Regions from separate parts of the Kitasatospora sp. NPDC034533 genome, predicted to be linked through region 2. Evidence: predicted binding sites of a transcription regulator. Region 2 holds the regulator's gene; each other region holds the start of a gene.
The links. Region 2 encodes HspR, which represses chaperone genes until heat shock. Its sites were predicted from a motif close to TTGAGNNNNNNNNNCTCAA; they were not measured.

Region 1 (6,465 bases), on a different contig from region 2:
CAGGCCGCCGCCGACCGCCCGCAGCGCCGGTCGCAGTCCGGCGGCCAGCGGGACGTCCCGCCAGCCCAGGTTGGCGGCCCGCCGGAGCACTCCGCCGGACGCGCCGACCAGCCCGGGCACGGCCAGGGTGAGCCCGGCCGGGCGCAGCCCCGCCTCGGTGACGGCCTCGCTCAGCAGCCCGGCGAGGTCGGCCATGACGGCGGCGGGCTCGCGGCCGTGGTTGGAGACCTCCCGGCGGCGTACGGCGCGGACCTCGCCGCGCAGGTCGACCACGCAGGCGCCCAGGTGCCGGACCCCGATCTCGGCGCCGAGGCCGCCGGGTCCGGCCGGGTTGAGGCCGAGGGCGGTGCCGGGGCGGCCGACCCGGCCGCTGGACGTGGCGGGGCCCTCCTCGACCACCAGGCCTGCGGCGATCAGCTGTTCGGCGAGCGAGGAGACGGCGGCCCTGGTCAGCCCCGTCCCGGCGGCCACCTCCGCCCGCGAGCGCGGTCCGCTCGCGATCACCCCGAGCACCAGGGCCAGGTTGGCCCGGCGCATCCCCTGCTGGCTGGCGGGTCCGGTCCGGAGGGCGTCCGGTTCGCGCACAACGCTCACCTCGCCCCTTTACGGCACATCCCGTGGCATCTCGGGTGCAGCGTAGCCGGGTTCCGGGGCCACCGCCGGGATCGGGGTGGGCCGGGCGGGCCCGGCGAGCGGGGTGGCCCCGGCGAGCGGGGCGAAGACCCACCGCCGCATCGCCCAGTAGCGGAACAGCATCGCCACGAAGGTGCCGACGACCATTCCGCTGAGGAAGTCCGCGACCTCCTGCTGGAAGGGGCCGATGTACGGCTCGCGCAGGTCCAGCAGGTACCGGGAGACCACCAGCGGTACGTCGTTGACGGCGATCGCCACCGCGCTGACCAGGGCGAACATCAGCGCCTCGCGCTGCCGCCCGTCCGCCCGGAAGGCCCAGCGGCGGTTCAGCACGTACGAGACCGCGGTGCCGATCACCGTCGCGACCGTCAGCGCGACCACCGGTTTGTGCTCCAGCACGGTGAACTTGAGCTCGACGTCGATCACCGTGGTGAGCACGAAGCAGCCGCTCCCGACCAGCAGGAACTTCACCAGCCGGCGGTGGCGCACCAGGAAGGGGCGCAGCCGGTCGGGCACCCGGGCCAGGGCGCGCTGCGTGGGGGACGGCATCTCCGCAGTGTCGCACGCGGGGATGCCGTCGGCCCGTCAGATCGCCGTGGCCCCGGGGACATCGGTGTTCGGGCCGCCGCGTGGGCGGCCCGGACACCGATCAGGCGGTCGGACGGTGAGGTGGTCAGGTGGTCAGACGGTCCAACCGCTCACGCCGCCACCAGCACCGCGGCCGGCTCCAGCGCCAGCTTCAGCACCTCCCGCACGTCCGCCACCGGGTGGACGGTGAGCCGCTCCAGCACCTCGGCCGGGACGTCGTCCAGGTCGGCCTCGTTGCGCTTGGGGATGATCACCGTGGTGATCCCGGCCCGGTCGGCGGCGAGCAGCTTCTGCTTCACCCCGCCGATCGGCAGCACCCGCCCGGTGAGCGACACCTCGCCCGTCATCGCCACGTCGGTGCGCACCTTACGGCCGGAGAGCAGCGAGGCCAGCGCCGTGGTCATGGTGATGCCGGCGCTCGGCCCGTCCTTGGGGACGGCACCGGCCGGGACGTGCAGGTGCACGCCGCGGTCGCGCAGCGAGGTGACCGGCAGTTCCAGCTCGGCCCCGCGCGAGCGCAGGAAGGAGAGCGCGATGTGCGCGGACTCCTTCATCACGTCGCCCAGCTGGCCGGTCAGCGTGAGCCCGGTGCCGCCCGTCTCGGCGTCGGCCAGCGAGGCCTCGATGTAGAGGACGTCGCCGCCGGCGCCCGTCACCGCGAGGCCGGTGGCCACGCCGGGGACGGCGGTGCGGCGCTCGGCCGGCTCGTGGGCGGACTCCGGCACGTGGTGCGGCCGGCCGATCAGGGCGCGCAGGTCCTGCGCGCCGACCGTGGCGGGCAGCTCGCGCTCGCCCAGCTCGGCCTGCGCGGCGATCTTGCGCAGCACCCGGGCGATCGAGCGCTCCAGGTTCCGGACGCCGGCCTCCCGGGTGTACTCCCCGGCGAGCTTGCGCAGCGCCTCCTCGTCCACGGTGGCCTGCTCGCCGCCGAGTCCGGCCTTCTCCAGCTGGCGCGGGAGCAGGTGGTCGCGGGCGATGACGACCTTCTCGTCCTCGGTGTAGCCGTCCAGCCGGACGAGCTCCATCCGGTCGAGCAGCGGCTCGGGGATGGCCTCCAGCACGTTGGCGGTGGCGAGGAAGACGACGTCGGAGAGGTCGAGCTCGACCTCCAGGTAGTGGTCGCGGAAGGTGTGGTTCTGCGCCGGGTCCAGCACCTCCAGCAGGGCGGCGGCCGGGTCGCCCCGGTAGTCGGAGCCCACCTTGTCGATCTCGTCCAGCAGGACGACCGGGTTCATCGAGCCGGCCTCCTTGATCGCCCGCACCAGCCGGCCGGGCAGCGCGCCGACGTAGGTGCGCCGGTGGCCGCGGATCTCCGCCTCGTCCCGGACGCCGCCGAGCGCGACCCGGACGAACCGGCGGCCCATCGCCCGGGCCACGGACTCGCCGAGCGAGGTCTTTCCGACGCCGGGCGGGCCGACCAGGGCCAGCACCGCGCCCCCTCGGCGGCCGCCGACCTGGCCGAGCCCCTGGTCGGCCCGGCGCTTGCGGACGGCCAGGTACTCGACGATCCGCTCCTTGACGTCGGCGAGGCCGGCGTGGTCGGCGTCCAGCACCGCGCGGGCGCCGGCGATGTCGTACGCGTCCTCGGTGCGCTCGTTCCAGGGCAGCTCCAGGACGGTGTCCAGCCAGGTGCGGATCCAGGAGCCCTCGGGCGACTGGTCGGAGGCCCGCTCCAGCTTGTCGACCTCCTTGAGCGCGGCCTCGCGGACCTTCTCGGGCAGGTCGGCGGCCTCGACCCGGGCGCGGTAGTCGCCCTCCTCGTCGGCGGCCTCGCCGTTCAGCTCGGCCAGCTCCTTGCGGACGGCCTCCAGCTGGCGGCGGAGCAGGAACTCCTTCTGCTGCTTGGCCACGCCCTCCTCGACGTCCTTGCGGATGGTGTCGTTGACCTCCTCCTCCGCGAGGTGGTCGCGCAGCAGGGTGAGCGCGTACTCCAGGCGGGCGACCTGGTCGGCCTCCAGCAGCACCTTGAGCTTCTGCTCGGCGGTGGCGAAGGGCGCGTAGCCGATGTTGTCGGCGAGCTCGCCGACGCCCTCGATCTGCGCCACCCGGTCGACGATCTGCCAGGCGCCGCGCTTGCGCAGCCACTGGGTGGACAGCGCCTTGTACTCCTTGACCAGCTCGGCGGCCCGGCCGGCCACCGGCAGGCCGACGGAGGACTCCTTGAAGGGCGTGGTCTCCACCCAGAGGGCGGCGCCGGGGCCGGTGGTGCCGACCCCGATCCGCACCCGGCGCACGGCGCGCACCAGCGCGGCCGGGTCGCCGTCGGCGAGCCGGCCGACCTGCTCCACGGTGGCCAGGGTGCCGGCCGCGGCGTACGAGCCGTCCACCCGCGGCACCAGCAGGACCTGCGGCTTGGCGGGGCCGGCGGCCGCGGCCCGGGCGGCCTCGACCGCCGCGCGCACCTCGGTGTCCTTCAGGTCCAGCGGGACGACCATGCCCGGCAGGACGACCTCGTCGTCGAGAGGCAGCACGGGCAGGGTGAGCGGTGTGGACGTGGATGCCATGATCTCTCCCCAGTCATCGAACTTGAGTCGACCTGACTAAGGATCGGCGGGCGGCGAATGTTCCCGGCGCCCGGTTCGCCGTGAGCGAACAGGAATCGGCGCGGAATGCGCCGCACCCGGCTCCGTCAAAAGAGCCCCAAAAGCACATGAAGGGAACCTCAAGAGAACCTGATGGCGAGCTCGGCCCTGCCCCGCCGGAACCCGTCCGGGTGACGGCGTCAGCGCGCCGTGCGCACCCGCGCGGGGGCGGACGCGGCGGCCGTCACGGTGGCCGGACGCGGCCGGGGCGGGCGCCGCTCGACCCGGCGCAGCCAGCGCCACAGCGCGACCCCGGTGAGCACCGCGGCCGGGTGCCCCACCCCGGTGACCACGTCCCGGTCGGTGGCGATCTGCTCGGCGATCATCAGTCCGGCGCCGCCCAGCGCCAGCAGCCGCCCGTGCCGCGAGAGCAGCCCGGCCACCGCCCCCAGGCAGGCCAGCACGCCGTAGCTGACCCCGATGTCCAGGTGGTCCATCGCCTCGGGGGCCATCCGCCCGGTCTCCACGGCGACGATCACCACGCCCTGGGAGAGCAGCGTCGCCACGACGTGCCCGGCCGCGAAGACCGCCGCCGCCCGGGCGGGGCCGACCTTGCGCTCCAGCGGCGCCAGCGTGAACGCAAATCCCCACAGGTACGGCATCCACACCTCGCCGGCCACCCAGAATCCGCTCAGCACAAGGGCGCGCAAAGGGTGCTGGAGCAGGTTGTGCCCGTCCGAACTGGAGGCTTCCTGCAAGCGCTGGACGAGTTCCGGATCGGCGACATTGGCGAACGTCGTGGTGACTCCCACGACGGCGAGATATCCGAGCGTGAAGGGCGTCCGCCGGGGCGTCGGCACCCGTTCCAGCAGCCACTCCAGGACGCCGGTGCGCAGCCCGAGACGGAGCATTCCGTACGGCGCACCCGTGGCCCCGCACCCGCCGACGCCCCGCCTCAGCCCTGCCATGCCGCCTCCGCTCCGCCTCGCGCCCACCGGCCCCCGCAGGTGCCCAACGTACCGGCGCGCGGCGCGGAATCCGCCCCTTCGGGTGTCGTCGCGGTCACCGTACGTCGAGGTTATGAGAGGCACCTGGGAAAAGACGGTGAAGGCCGTCGCCGCGACGGACCGCCGGATTCCCGACATTGGTCCAGACCTTCTCCCGATTAACGCGGCAGCAGGGCCTCTGACCGGCGACTTGGCGTCAACTCGACTGCATACGTACCGTTACGCAGTGAAAATTCGCCGGGTAAGGTATCGGCCCGTGCCCACTCGCGCAGTGGGCCCGAGGGCGGCCCGACAGCCGGCCCACGGGCCGGAAACGTCCGGTCCACCTGCCGGGAAGCATCCGCTGTCCGTACGCTGCGAAGTGCGCGGGAGAAGTGGGCGGCCGACCATCCGTCCTCGGCTCCCGATCGCGCGACGGGACGGCGGACCCGGCACAGTCCACGACGGAACAAGACTACGAGCGGAGCCCGCCATCCCCACGGGTGGCCGGCCCGCAGCCCTGGGGGCGGTGGCGTGACCGTGACAGAGATTCAGCAGGACAACCACAACACCGGTGGCACTGTGAGCAGCCAGCGCAGAGTCCTGGTGGTGGAGGACGAGCCCACGATCGCCGAGTCGATCGCCGCCCGACTGGGCGCCGAGGGCTTCAAGGTCGCCGTGGCCCACGACGGCCCCGGCGCGGTCGACGGCTTCCACACCTGGCAGCCCGACCTGGTGGTCCTCGACATCATGCTGCCCGGCTTCGACGGCCTGGAGGTGTGCCGCCGGATCCAGGCCCAGCGCCCGGTGCCGGTGCTGATGCTGACCGCCCGCGACGACGAGACGGACCTGCTGGTCGGCCTCGGCGTCGGCGCGGACGACTACATGACCAAGCCGTTCTCGATGCGCGAGCTGGCCGCCCGCGTCAACGTCCTGCTGCGCCGCGTCGAGCGCGCCCAGCAGGCCGCCCGCACGCCCGCACTGGGCAGCCTGCGCTTCGGCGAGCTGGAGATCGACCACGTGCAGCGCCGGGTCCGGCTGGCCTCGGGCGACGTCCACCTGACGCCCACCGAGTTCGACCTGCTCGCCTGCCTGGCCGCCCAGCCCCGCGCGGTGCTCACCCGCGAGCAGCTGCTGGCCGAGGTGTGGGACTGGACCGACGCCTCCGGCACCCGCACCGTGGACAGCCACGTCAAGGCGCTGCGCCGGAAGATCGGCGCCAGCTGGATCCGCACCGTCCACGGCGTCGGCTACGCACTGGAGGCACCGCTCTCCTGACGGCGCCCCTCGGACGACGGGCCACCGGGGGCCCGCGCCGGGACCGACGCCGTGCCACCAGCGGGGACCACAGGGGACGATGACCTTTCCACAGCAACGCAACGGGGAATCCGACGGCACGCGGCCGCAGAACCTGGCCGCCCGCGCCGCCCACCGGGTCTGGGCCGACATCCGGCCGCTCGACCCGGTCCGCTCGATCAAGGGCAAGCTCGCGCTGCTCGTGGTCGTCTCCGTGTTCCTGGCCACCGGGATGGTGGTGGTGGCGATCCGGTCCGAGACCCAGATCCGGATCATCATGGTCTTCTCCATGATCGCCTCGCTGCTCTTCATGCAGTTCCTCGCGCACGGGCTGACCGCCCCCCTGCGCGAGATGACGGCCGCCGCCCGCGCGATGGCCTCCGGCGACTACAGCCGCCGGGTCGAGGTGAGCTCGCGCGACGAGATCGGCGAGCTGGCGT
Region 2 (6,465 bases):
AGCGCCGACGCCCAGCCGAGCTCCAGGCTCACGCCGGCCGAGAGGGGGGCTCCGACGTAGGCGAACACCAGGTCAGCGGACTGGAGGGCACGGAAGTCGGACGGAACGCGGGGCTCCGGCGCGCGGCCGGAGATGGTCCAGGCGTCGCTGTGGTGCGCGCTGTACACGGCGGCACCGCTGCGGAGCAGGGTGGTGCGGAGCGTCGTCAGCCGCGTCCGGCTGGCGAGCGTCACCACGCTGTCGGCCGGGCCGGTCAGCCGCATCAGCGGCGCGGCCAGGAACACACGTGCACGCCGACCCTCAGGGGCCTGGCTGTCGTGGTGACGCAGGTAGGGCTCGGTCATGTCGACTCCGGGGACAGGCCGACCAGGGGAGTGAACGTCGGCTAGGCGTTGGACTGGGCTGCTCAGGTTGGTGATCCCGGTGGTGAACCGCCGTGCATTTGACGGTACATTGGCAAAGTGTGGTGCTCTGTCGGACCATCGGGAGCGAACTGATCGTCCATCGCCGGGCGCCGCCGCGTCCAGGGTTAGCCTGTGTCATCTGGATGCCTGGCAGGGAGATGACGCACACCCTGCCTGGGAGGAGCGGATGGCGGCTTCCCCCTCGTGCGGCACGGTGCGAGTAGTTATCCTGACCTGACGCTCTAGTGGCGATTCCCGAGGGAGAAAGTGGGGGCGTGCCTACCATGCGCCGATTTGTCCGCAAGGTCGTACTTTCGCTGGCCGTAGCGGCTGTGGTGGTCGGTGCCGGTTGCCTCGTGGATGTCGTCGGCTCTCTTGAAACAGCCACCACTGAAGCTGCCGTAACCCTTGCGGACGACATCGCCTGGACCTGAGTGCGGTCGTGTGTGCCCGGGCGCATGTCGGCAATGCCGGGACATCCGTTGGTTTGTCCGCAGCGTGCCGCGATTCAGTCGGCAGGCCCCTGCGTTTTGCGGCCGAGAACGTAGCCGAGCTGGAACAGTGAGTCGACCTTGTAATCGTCCCGCATCTCGGCTATGTGCCGGGCCAGCGTGCGCTCGCTAATTCCCAGGCGCCGCGCAATGACACGGTGATTGGTACCCTCCAGCATCTGGTCGATGATCGTCTGGCGCAGGCGGGAAACCACCTGGTGTGGCACTGTGCGGTCGCCCTCGAAATCCAGCGCACGACTCCAGCAGCGCTCGAACACTTCTTCGACGAGATAGGCGACTACCGCAGCGTCGTAAATGAACGCCGCGAGGCTCATGTCGTCGGCGATCGGGATCACGGCCACGCGTCGATCCATCACTATTAGACGGGTGTAAGGCTCGTCAAGAGTCCGGTACTGACCTCCGGCCCGGGCGAGTGTGGCCACGTAATCCCTGGTTGGCTGGTGGTACCGCGTACTGGCGTGGTAGATCGTCCGCATGGTCGTGCCGCTGCGGAGCGTATGCAGATCCTGCTCGACCATGACGGCGAGGACATCCGGAGGCCGGGGTCCGCCGGGTTGGAGGGCTAGGGCCTCTTCCATGGAATCCCGGTACTGCTGCACTCGCTGATGAATAAGGGATTTCCCTCGCACATATTCGATCGCCCCCCCTTGCTGTTTCGGGGAGTGGAATTCTTGTGCTAGTTCCTGCAGTTCGGACGGTAGCGAAACGGCGCGCGATAGAAGATCAAGTGCTTGACGCTGCCATGATTGGCTGAGGCGCGCCGAGAGCTGAGCCGGATCGGCCGCTAGGAAATCGTTCGGATCGTCGCTGTCGGGCACGAGGAGACCAATTCTGACCAACTCGTCCCGCGCAGAATTAGCTTGATCGGTACCGGCGTCCGATGCCAGACGGCCGTCTCCTCGGATGACGGCCAGATAGAGTTCCCGGGCCTCGGCCGACAGGGCGGACCAGCCGGCGGCAATGGGCTGCTCTCGTTCACTCATCTGCGGCTCCTTGCCGTAACCGGTGATTCTGCGCCCCATCAGCACCGACGCTGGATCACGTTTCAGCATGCCAGACCTGATGAGTCCGATGGAGACGAAATGTGACAGCACTCTCTCACCACATGCCGACCGCCGGCACCCCCCGAGAGGAGGGAGCCGGCGGCTCGGGGCGCGCTTCGCGGCCCGGTCAGCGCTTGGGGCGCCAGACGACCAGGGCGCTTGACTGCGGGGTGGGCGGCTGGTACGGGACGAGGTCGCGGCGGTAGGAGGCGTGGACGGCGGCCTCGCGCTGCTGGAGGGCGCTGGCGGCGCCCTCCAGGGAGTCGACCAGTTCCGCGACGCGCGACTGGAGGGCGGTGACCTGGTTCTCCAGCTCGATGATCCGCTTGATTCCGGCCAAGTTGATGCCCTCGTCCTGGGAGAGCCGCTGGACCTCGCGCAGCTGCTGGATGTCCCGCGCGGAGTAGCGGCGCCCGCGGCCGGCGGTGCGGTCGGGGCAGACCAGGCCGAGGCGGTCGTACTGGCGCAGGGTCTGCGGGTGCAGCCCGGACAGTTCGGCGGCCACGGAGATGACGTACACCGGGGTGTCCTCGGTGAGGACGTACGGCGGCGGGCCCGCGGCGGCCCGGCGGGTGCGGCGGGGGGCCGCGCCGGGCAGGCCCTCGCCGACGCCGGCGCCGATCGGGGTGTCGGGGTCGATCGGATTCATCGGGGACATCTGGTCGTCACGCTCCCTTCGCCGCCCGGAACAGGTCGGCTCGCGGATCGTCGGAGGCGGTGGCCTCGCGGTACTGCTCCAGGGCGTTCAGCGCGTCGCCGGTGACGTGCTGGGGCACCACGACCTCCACGGTGACCAGGAGGTCGCCGCGGGTGCCGTCCTTGCGGGTGGCGCCCTTGCCGCGGGCGCGCATGGTGAGGCCGTTGGCGCTGCCCGGGGGCAGCTTGAGCTTCACGGCCGGACCGTTCAGCGTGGGCACCTCGATGGTGGCGCCGAGCGCCGCCTCGGGGAAGCTGACCGGGACGGTGACGGTGAGGTTGTCGCCCTTGCGCCCGAAGACCGGGTGCGGGTCGACGTGCACGGTGACGTAGAGGTCCCCGGGCTGCCCGCCGCGCTCGCCCTGAGCGCCCTTCCCCTTGAGCCGGATCCGCTGGTCGGCCTGGACGCCGGCCGGGATCCGGACCTGCATGGTGCGGGCCGAGCTGGCCCGGCCGCTGCCGTGGCAGTCGGGGCACGGGTCGTCGACGATCATGCCCCGGCCGCGGCAGTCCTTGCACGGCTCGGAGAGCGCGAAGGCGCCCTGGCCGCGGCTGACCGTGCCCGCGCCGACGCAGGTCGGGCAGACCCGCGGGGTGGTGCCGGACTTGGCACCGGTGCCGTTGCAGCTGCGGCAGGGGGCCTGGCTGGTCATCCGCAGCGGGACGGTCGCGCCGTCCACCGCCTCGTCGAAGGAGAGCGTCACCTCGGTCTCGACGTCGGCGCCGCGCCGGGGCTGGGCCTGCCGGGCGCCGCCGCGGTTGAAGAGGCCGCCGAAGACGTCGCCGAGCCCGCCGCCGGCGCCGCCCTGGCTGCCGCTGAAGAGGTCGCCGAAGTCGAAGCTGTAGCCGCCGGCCCCGCCGGGGCTGCCGCCCCGGAAGCCGCCGTTGGCGAAGAGGGTGCGGGCCTCGTCGTACTCCTTGCGGCGCTTCTCGTCGGAGAGGACGTCGTACGCCTCGGAGATGTCCTTGAACCGCTCCTCGGCCTTGGTGTCACCCTTGTTGGCGTCGGGGTGGAACTCGCGGGCGAGCTTGCGGTAGGTCTTCTTGATCTCGGCGGCGGTGGCGTCCTTGGGCACGCCGAGGACCTTGTAGTAGTCCTTCTCGACAAAGTCCTTGCCACTCATGCGTCCACCTCGCTGCGCTCGGCAGCCGCGGAGCGGTACACGCGCCCCTCAAGGGTTCGCTCGCTGCGCTCGCTCACGGCTTCCGCCACCTCCCGAATTCCATCGTCACAGAGCTGTCAACAGCCGCTGGGCGAACGGCCGCTGACAGCGCGCTGCGGAGCCGGCCGCCGTACTCGCCGGCGTACGACTCCGCAGCGCACTGGTTGTCAGCTGTCACAGGGTGTCAGCTGTCCGAGCCACCGTCGGACTTGTCCGCGTCGGCGGACTTCGCCTCGGCGTCCGGGGACGCCTGGCTGCCGGGCTGGGGTTCGGCGACGGCCACCATCGCCGGGCGGATGATCCGCTCGCCGATGCGGTAGCCGGGCTGGAGGATCTGCACACAGGTGTTCTCGGTGACGTCCGAGGAGTAGCTGTGCATCAGCGCCTCGTGCATGGTCGGGTCGAAGGGCTCGCCCTCCTTGCCGAACTGCTGGAGGCCCAGCTTGGCGACGACCGTCTCCAGCGACTCGGCGACGGACTTGAAGCCGCCCGTGACCTCGCCGTGCTCGCGGGCGCGGCCGATGTCGTCAAGGACCGGGATCAGCGACTCCAGGATGTTGGAGACGGCGATCTCGCGGACGGTCAGCCGGTCGCGCTCGACCCGCTTGCGGTAGTTCTGGTACTCGGCCTGGAGGCGCTGGAGATCCCCGGTGCGCTCGGCGAGCTCGCGCTTGGCGGCGGCGAGCTCCTCCGAACCGGACTCCCCGCCCGCGGCGGCCTCCTCCGCGGCCTTGACCACGGCCTCCTCCGCGGCGGAGTCGTCGCCGGGCTTGCCGCCCTGCGGCTTGTCCGTCATGCCGCACCACCCTTGGGCTTCTCGTCGTCGACGATCTCGGCGTCGACGACGTCGTCGTCCTTGGCCTGGGCGGAGTCACCGGCCGCGGCGGCACCGGCGGGGGCGTCGGCGTTGGCGTACAGCGCCTGGCCGAGCTTCTGCGCGGTGGTGGAGACCTTCTCCGAGGCCTCGCGGATCTTCGCGATGTCCTCGCCCTTCAGGGCCTCCTTGAGCTCGCCGATGGCGGTCTCGACCTCGGTCTTGACGTCGCCCGGCAGCTTGTCGGCGTTGTCGGCGATGAACTTCTCGGTCGAGTAGACGAGCTGCTCGGCGGAGTTGCGGGTCTCGACGGCCTCGCGGCGCTTGTGGTCGTCCTCGGCGTACTGCTCGGCCTCGCGGCGCATGCGGTCGACCTCGTCCTTCGGCAGCGAGGAGCCGCCGGTGACGGTCATCTTCTGCTCCTTGCCGGTGCCGAGGTCCTTGGCGCCGACGTGCATGATGCCGTTGGCGTCGATGTCGAAGGTGACCTCGATCTGCGGCAGGCCGCGCGGCGCCGGCGGCAGGCCGGTCAGCTCGAACATGCCGAGCTTCTTGTTGTACGCGGCGATCTCGCGCTCGCCCTGGTAGACCTGGATCTGCACGGACGGCTGGTTGTCCTCGGCCGTGGTGAAGATCTCGGAGCGCTTGGTCGGGATCGTGGTGTTGCGCTCGATCAGCTTGGTCATGATGCCGCCCTTGGTCTCGATGCCGAGGGACAGCGGGGTGACGTCGAGCAGCAGGACGTCCTTGACCTCGCCCTTGAGGACACCGGCCTGGAGCGCGGCGCCGATGGCGACGACCTCGTCCGGGTTGACGCCCTTGTTGGCGTCCTGGCCGCCGGTCAGCTCCTTGACGAGCTCGGCGACGGCCGGCATGCGGGTCGAGCCACCGACCAGGACGACGTGGTCGATCTCGGAGAGCGAGATGCCGGCGTCCTTGATCACGTTGTGGAACGGGACCTTGCAGCGCTCCAGCAGGTCCGCGGTGAGCTGCTGGAACTGGGCGCGGGTGAGCTTCTCGTCCAGGTGCAGCGGGCCCTCGGCGGAGGCCGTGATGTACGGCAGGTTGATCGAGGTCTCGGAGGACGAGGACAGCTCGATCTTGGCCTTCTCGGCGGCCTCGCGCAGACGCTGGAGGGCCATCTTGTCCTTGGACAGGTCGACGCCGTGGCCGGCCTGGAAGACCTTGACCAGGTGGTCGACGACGCGCTGGTCCCAGTCGTCACCACCGAGGTGGTTGTCACCGTTGGTGGCCTTCACCTCGACGACCCCGTCGCCGATCTCCAGCAGGGAGACGTCGAAGGTGCCGCCGCCGAGGTCGAAGACCAGGATGGTCTGGTCGTCCTTGTCGAGGCCGTACGCGAGCGCGGCCGCAGTCGGCTCGTTGACGATGCGCAGGACGTTGAGGCCCGCGATCTCACCGGCCTCCTTGGTGGCCTGGCGCTCGGAGTCGTTGAAGTACGCCGGGACGGTGATGACGGCGTCGGTGACGGTCTCGCCCAGGTACGCCTCGGCGTCCCGCTTCAGCTTCTGCAGCACGAAGGCCGAGATCTGCTGGGGGTTGAAGTCCTTGCCGTCGATGTTGATCTTCCACCCGGTGCCCATGTGGCGCTTGACCGAGCGGATGGTGCGGTCGACGTTGGTGACCGCCTGGCGCTTGGCCACCTCGCCGACCAGGACCTCGCCGTTCTTCGCGAAGGCGACGACGGACGGCGTGGTCCGCGCGCCCTCGGCGTTCGTGATGACGGTGGGCTCGCCACCCTCCAGAACGCTGACGACCGAGTTCGTCGTGCCGAGGTCGATGCCGACCGCGCGTGCCATCGTAGATACCTCC
Region 3 (6,465 bases), on a different contig from region 2:
TGCGGGTGGCGCTCACGGACACCGGTCTCCCCCTGCGCCGGGAAGTACGTGTGCCTGAGCCCGATCCGGTCGATGACACGCTTGGTGATCTCCTCCCCCACCGGTCGCCCGGTGACCCTCTGGACGATCAACCCGGCCACCACGTAGCCCGTGTTGCTGTACTTCCACCGCGTCCCCGGGGCGAAGTCGGCCCTGTGGGCGAGCGCCGCGTCGAGCAGCTCACGCGGCTCGACGTACTGGGTGGCACGGGAGATCTCCAGGAAGTCCGTGTAGTCCGGCAGCCCGCTGGTGTGCTGGAGGACCTGGCGCACGGTGATCCGCCGTCCGTCGATGTCCTCGCCCCTGACGAGGCCGGGCAGGTAGGTGTCGAGGGAGGCGTCCAGGTCCACCCTGCCCTCCGCGACCAATTGCAGGACGACGACCGCGACGAACGTCTTGGTGTTGCTGCCGATCCGCACCTGACCGTCGACGGGCACCGTGGCGCCGGTCCTCAGATCGGCCACCCCGGCGGTGTAGGTGCGGCTGCGGCCGTTCCGGTCGCGGACGGTCGCCAGGGCTCCCGGCGCGCCGCCGGCGACGAGCGCGTCGAGCCGCCGCTGGAACGGGCCTGTCCTCGTGACGACGGCCGGGGCATCGCCCCTGGGTGCGGCGACGGCCGGCAGGACGGGCGAACCGAGAGCGAGCGCGGTGGCCGTCACGCCCGAGGCGACTGCCACCGCGCCACGGCGCGGGGAGCGGAACCGGTACGGGGAAAGGGAGTTCACAAGACGCCTCCTGAGGCTCGACGTACACGCCAGGCCGAGATTCCGGCCCGCTCAGGACATCACGCGGCCGTCGCGGCCGCCGTCACCACCGAGGACGAACGCGGCTCGCGCGCCCTCGTCCTGACGGCGTATCGAGTCCCCGAAACACCCCCGGAGTACGGTGCCGCGCCCGACCCTGCCTCCCGCGCGGACCGGCCCCGCCCCGGCGCGGGCCGCGCCCTGCCGAACCGCGCGAAGCGGTGGGCCGGGGCCGGGGGTGCCGGGCGGATCCGTACACGTGGCGTTGTGGATGACGGTTGCGGCGTCGACAGCGTCCGCGCTGCGGACCCCGGGCAAGTCGGCGCAGGAAGGGGGTAGGACTCGATTCGGTTGGTCACGACCGGCAGACCGGTCTTGGTGGGGTGTGGAGCGTGCGCCGGGGTTGTGAGCGCGCCCTTACGACCGGCCACCACGCTTTCCACCCCGGTGCCGCGCTTCGGACCGCGTCCGAGTCTCGGCAGCGCCACGGTGCATGGTCCGGTGTCGTCTCCGACCGGGGTCAGACCGGTGGGAGAGGTTCGACCAGATCGGTGAGTCCGAGAAGGTCGAACACCCGGGTGACTATCGGGGCTCGCACCTCCGTGACCTTCAGGACGACGCCTTCCTCCTGTGCCTGGCGGTGGAGCCGTTCCAGGGCGTGCGCGCCCGAGCAGTCGCAGAACCTCACCCGCGCGAGGTTGAGGTCTATGCGTCCGGGCCGGCGCGTCAAGCACTCCTTGACGCGACTTTCGAGCTCCGCTGCGGTGGCGAGGTCGATCTCGCCCGTGACCGCGACGGTGATCCGGCCGTCCCGCTGGGAGATGGCGGTGCGGAAGTCGTTGCCGGTCACAGCCATGGCTCCACCTCCCACAGCCGGTGCGCCGTCCACTCCCAGAGGTCACCGTGGCCGTCCCGCGCCCACACCGACGCGCCCGGCGGTGCGACTCGTACCGGGCTCACCCGCACGAGCGGCTCGGTTCCTCGCCGCATCGCGCCGCCGGAGGGGGTCGGCGTGGCGTGCCCCGGCTCCGCACCACCGGTTGCCCGGGCGATGCGTACGGAAATCCGTCGACCGGTGGTCGGGGAAGGGGCCGGGGCGCGGCCGGCTTCTGGCCGGTGCCGGGCGGTTTCGCGTTCGGCGTCGTAGGCGGCCCGCAGCTCGGGGTCGCGCAGGACCTCATAGGCGGCGACCACCGCGACAAGTCGCTCCGCCGATCCGGACTCGACGGGGCGGGTGTCCGGGTGAAGCAGCCGGACCAGGGTTCGATAAGCCGAGGTGACCTGCCGCGCGGACGCCGTGGGCTCCACCCCCAGCACCGCGTAGTGATCGCGGCGGTCTCGCGATCCCGTCATGGCGGCCCACCTCCCGGGCGACCCCGGCGAACCTCCTCATTGCCCTGGATAGAACCTTCACCGGCACTTGTCAAGATGTCCGAAATACGGGCATATGGACTAGTGGGCCCGCGAGAGCCCCCATCGCTGTCACCGACCCACGGGGGGAGTGACCTGTGATGGTGATACGAACCGATCCGTTCCGCGAACTCGACCGGCCCACCCAGCAGCTGCCGGGTACCACGGCCCGGCCGGCCGCGATGCCGATGGACGCCTACGAGAGCGACGGGACCTTCCTCATCCGCCTCGATCTGCCCGGCATCGCGCCCCCAGAGCATCGAGGCGAACGACGTCGGTCGAGCCGAACGTCCTGACGGTCAGGGCCGAGCGGCCGGCGCCGGAGACCGAGGATCGCGAGATGGTCGTCGCCGAACGGCCCCACGGTGTCTTCAGCCGCCAGGTGTTCCTTGGCGAGACGCTTCACCGGCCGCGGGCCCGGCCCAGGTCGGCCTCCAGCTCCTCCACCCGCGTCTGGAGATCCAGCACACGGCGCGCGCCCTCCAGCGTCAGTCCCTCGCCGATCAGCTCCACCAGGGCCGCGACCCTGTCGATCTCCCGGCGCGAGTACCTGCGCTGTCCGCCCGCCGAACGCACCGGCACCACCACGTCTTGCTCGTCCAGCCTCCGCAGGAAAGCCACCTGGACATGCAGCATGGCCGCGACCTGTCCCACCGTGTAGAGCGGCGCATCCGGGTCATCGATCGGCAGCACCACAGCGACCTCACCTCGCCGCTCGTAGACCTCGACTCCACGCTACAGATTTCCTCCATCCCCAGCCACGCCTTGTGCCCTCGGCCTGCCAACCCCCAAGACTTGACATCGCACGACTCAAGTTTTATTCGTCGATACAGGAAGGTTCCGTGCTCGATGCGGTGAAGGAGGTCGGAGATGACTCGCGCAGTCGGTATCGATCTCGGGACGACGAACTCGGTGGTCTGCGTCCTGGAGGGCGGCGAGCCGACCGTCATCACGAACGCCGAGGGTGCGCGCACCACCCCGTCGGTGGTGGCCTTCGGCAAGGGCGGCGAGGTGCTGGTCGGCGAGGTCGCCAAGCGCCAGACCGTCACCAACGTGGATCGCACGGCCCGCTCGGTGAAGCGGCACATCGGCGAGAGCGACTGGCGCTTCCCGGAGAAAGGGGACGTGGATGGCAAGCGGTACACCGCGCAGGAGATCTCGTCACGGGTGCTGCAGAAGCTGAAGCGCGACGCGGAGGCGTACCTGGGTGAGGAGGTCACCGACGCGGTGATCACCGTGCCGGCGTACTTCAACGACTCCCAGCGCACCGCGACCAAGGAGGCCGGGGAGATCGCGGGCCTGAAGGTGGCGCGGATCATCAACGAGCCGACCTCCGCCGCCCTCGCCTACGGCCTGGACAAGGAGAACGATCAGACCGTCCTCGTGTTCGACCTCGGCGGCGGCACGTTCGACGTGTCGCTGCTGGAGATCGGCGAGGGCGTGGTGGAGGTCAAGTCCACCTCCGGCGACACCCACCTGGGTGGGGACGACTGGGACCAGCGGATCGTCGACCACCTGGTGAAGCAGTTCAAGAACGGCTACGGCATCGACCTGTCCAAGGACAAGATGGCAGCCCAGCGCCTGCGCGAGGCCGCCGAGAAGGCCAAGGTCGAGCTGTCCGCCGCGACCGAGACGACGATCAACCTGCCGTACATCACGGCCTCCGCCGAGGGCGCGCTGCACCTGGACGAGAAGCTCACCCGCGCCCAGTTCCAGCAGCTCACCGCCGACCTGCTGGAGCGCTGCGAGGGCCCCTTCCACCAGGCCGTCAAGGACGCGAAGATCGATGTCTCCGGCATCGACCACGTCATCCTCGTCGGAGGATCCACCCGGATGCCCGCCGTCACCGACCTGGTGAAGAGGCTCACCGGCAAGGACCCGCACAAGGGCGTCAACCCGGACGAGGTCGTCGCCATCGGCGCGGCACTTCAGGCCGGCGTGCTCAAGGGCGAGGTCAAGGACGTCCTGCTGCTCGACGTCACCCCGCTGTCCCTCGGCATCGAGACCAAGGGCGGCATCATGACCAAGCTCATCGAGCGCAACACCACCATCCCCACCCGGCGCTCGGAGGTCTTCACCACTGCCGAGGACAACCAGCCCTCGGTCACCGTGCAGGTCTTCCAGGGCGAGCGGGAGATCGCCGCGTACAACAAGAAGCTCGGCATGTTCGAGCTCACCGGCATCGCCCCGGCCCCGCGCGGCCTGCCGCAGATCGAGGTCACCTTCGACATCGACGCCAACGGCATCATGCACGTCGGCGCCAAGGACCTCGGCACCGGCAAGGAACAGAAGATGACCGTCACCGGCGGCTCCTCGCTGCCGAAGGACGACATCGACCGCATGATCCGGGAAGCCGAACAGCACGCCGAGGAGGACCGCCGCCGCAAGGAGGCCGCCGAGACCCGCAACCAGGGCGAGCAACTCCTCTACACCACCGAGAAGTTCCTCACCGACAACCAGGACAAGGTGTCCGCCGACGTGAAGAACGAGGTCGATGCGGCCCTGGCGGACCTGAGGGAGAAACTCAAGGGCGAGGACATCGCCGCGATCCGCGCGGCCGGCGACCACGTCACCCAGGTCAGCCAGAAGCTCGGCCAGGACCTCTACGCCCAGACCGCCGCCCCCGGTACGCCAGGTGCCGGCGCGAGCGGCCCTCAAGGCCCGGAGGAGGAGGTCGTGGACGCCGAGATCGTGGACGAGGACGAACACAAGGGAGGCGCGGCGTGACCACCCCGCCCGGGCCCGGCAGCGCGCTGCCACTACTGGACGGTGGGCGCGGTCTCGTCTCCGGTGTCGGCGTGCAGGTCAGCGCTCCGCAGGTCGTCCCGGGCGGCGGCCAGGGCCCGGTCGATCCCGGGCAGGGTCATCCCGGCCGCCCGGCGACGCACCCGGTGGCGGACGGCGCCGAGCAGTCGGCGGGGCGCCCGGGCTCGCTCACGCGGGTCGGGAACCGGTTGTCGGCCGGGCGGCGTGGCTACGAGTGCGAGGCCTGGGCTGCCCGGCCGCGACCGTCCTCTGGACAGGTCGGCTCAGTGGGCGCGGTCCTGGAGATCGGCCATGGCGACGGCGGCGCGGATGTACTTGTTCCGCCCGAGGTCCCCGATGCTCTTGATCTTCAACGCTTCGAGAGCGGCGCCGTGGGCGTCCGTCAGCCCGGCCAGGGCCGCCACCGGCGCCTTCAGCACCTCCTCCAGCGTGAGGTTCTCGTACGCCTTGTCGAGGATCTTGTCGAGGTCCGCAGTCACCGTCATGGCACATCGCCCTTTCTGGCCGGAAGCGTTCTCCCGTCAGGAAACCCACTCCCTCATCGGCGCGCACCCCGGGCGGGGCACCCGGATGAGTGCCCCGCGCAGTACCGAGGTGGTCTGGAGCTGATATCCCAGCTGAGCCGGCCCGCTGCCCGTTCGGGGTCCCGGCGCGCAGACCGACGGCGGTAGGAGCGGTTCCAGTCCGGTTCCACTGATCGCCGCCCGCGCCCGACTTGCCGCGATCATAAGTTGAAGAATTCTTCATATTCATAGATGCTGCATCCTTGTATCGAGAGTGAGTGCGGCCGACCGCTGTGAGGCCGGTCCTGGGAGGGCGGCTATGAGCAACGTGTTCGACGAGGAGCTGCGCCGGCAGCTTGCCGAAGCCCGCCAGGCCCGCAGAAAGGCGCGGGCCGAGGGCGACGACGACGGCGCCCAGGCGTACGCGGGCCGGATCACGCAGCTGCTGCGGATCGCCGCCCACCACGGCATCGCCCTGGACCACGCCGCGGACGAAGAGGATGAGGACTGAGCGATGGCCGTCCCGCTGTACCAGGCCAAGGCGGAGTTCTTCCGCACCCTCGGACACCCGGTCCGCATTCGGGTGCTGGAGTTGCTCCAGGACGGTCCGCGCCCGGTGCGCGAGCTGCTGGCCTCGATCGAGGTCGAGCCGTCCAACCTCTCCCAGCAGCTCGCCGTCCTGCGCCGGACCCAGCTGGTGACCGCTACGCGGGAGGGCAACACCGTGGTCTACGCGCTCAGCACGCCGGACGTCGCGGAGCTGCTGCGCGCCGCCCGCCGGATCCTCACCGAGATGATCAACGACCAGTCCGGGCTGCTCGCGGAGCTGCACGAGCCTGAACGGCAGGCGCACAACGCATGAGCGGGGGCTTCACGACGTACGGCCGCCGTGCGGGAGCACGGCTGCGAGCGGTGTTGCCGAACCGGGCGGCGCTGGTGACGATGGGCCGCTCTCCGCGCAAGGACCTGCTGGCGGGTCTGACGGTGGCGATCGTCGCGCTGCC

Region 1: the regulator HspR is predicted to act here: its motif matches at 3,748-3,766, upstream of lon (endopeptidase La).
Region 3: the regulator HspR is predicted to act here: its motif matches at 2,988-3,006, upstream of dnaK (molecular chaperone DnaK).

The regions. Positions count from the first base shown of each region.
Region 1 is NZ_JBVITE010000072.1:27,188-33,652, forward strand. It holds gene ACZ55U_RS33545 (ROK family transcriptional regulator) at 1-537, opposite strand, end outside; gene ACZ55U_RS33550 (GtrA family protein) at 604-1,182, opposite strand; gene lon (endopeptidase La) at 1,332-3,725, opposite strand; gene ACZ55U_RS33560 (rhomboid-like protein) at 3,944-4,654, opposite strand; gene ACZ55U_RS33565 (response regulator transcription factor) at 5,270-6,007, shown strand; gene ACZ55U_RS33570 (HAMP domain-containing sensor histidine kinase) at 6,087-6,465, shown strand, end outside.
Region 2 is NZ_JBVITE010000002.1:204,507-210,971, forward strand. It holds gene ACZ55U_RS02565 (TIR domain-containing protein) at 1-344, opposite strand, end outside; gene ACZ55U_RS02570 (hypothetical protein) at 680-838, shown strand; gene ACZ55U_RS02575 (hypothetical protein) at 913-1,968, opposite strand; gene ACZ55U_RS02580 (heat shock protein transcriptional repressor HspR) at 2,087-2,608, opposite strand; gene dnaJ (molecular chaperone DnaJ) at 2,625-3,779, opposite strand; gene grpE (nucleotide exchange factor GrpE) at 4,003-4,614, opposite strand; gene dnaK (molecular chaperone DnaK) at 4,611-6,452, opposite strand.
Region 3 is NZ_JBVITE010000029.1:20,886-27,350, forward strand. It holds gene ACZ55U_RS20700 (serine hydrolase domain-containing protein) at 1-764, opposite strand, end outside; gene ACZ55U_RS20705 (STAS domain-containing protein) at 1,303-1,638, opposite strand; gene ACZ55U_RS20710 (J domain-containing protein) at 1,629-2,135, opposite strand; gene ACZ55U_RS20715 (hypothetical protein) at 2,294-2,488, shown strand; gene ACZ55U_RS20720 (helix-turn-helix domain-containing protein) at 2,595-2,888, opposite strand; gene dnaK (molecular chaperone DnaK) at 3,063-4,919, shown strand; gene ACZ55U_RS20730 (hypothetical protein) at 5,222-5,443, opposite strand; gene ACZ55U_RS20735 (hypothetical protein) at 5,781-5,972, shown strand; gene ACZ55U_RS20740 (ArsR/SmtB family transcription factor) at 5,976-6,323, shown strand; gene ACZ55U_RS20745 (SulP family inorganic anion transporter) at 6,320-6,465, shown strand, end outside.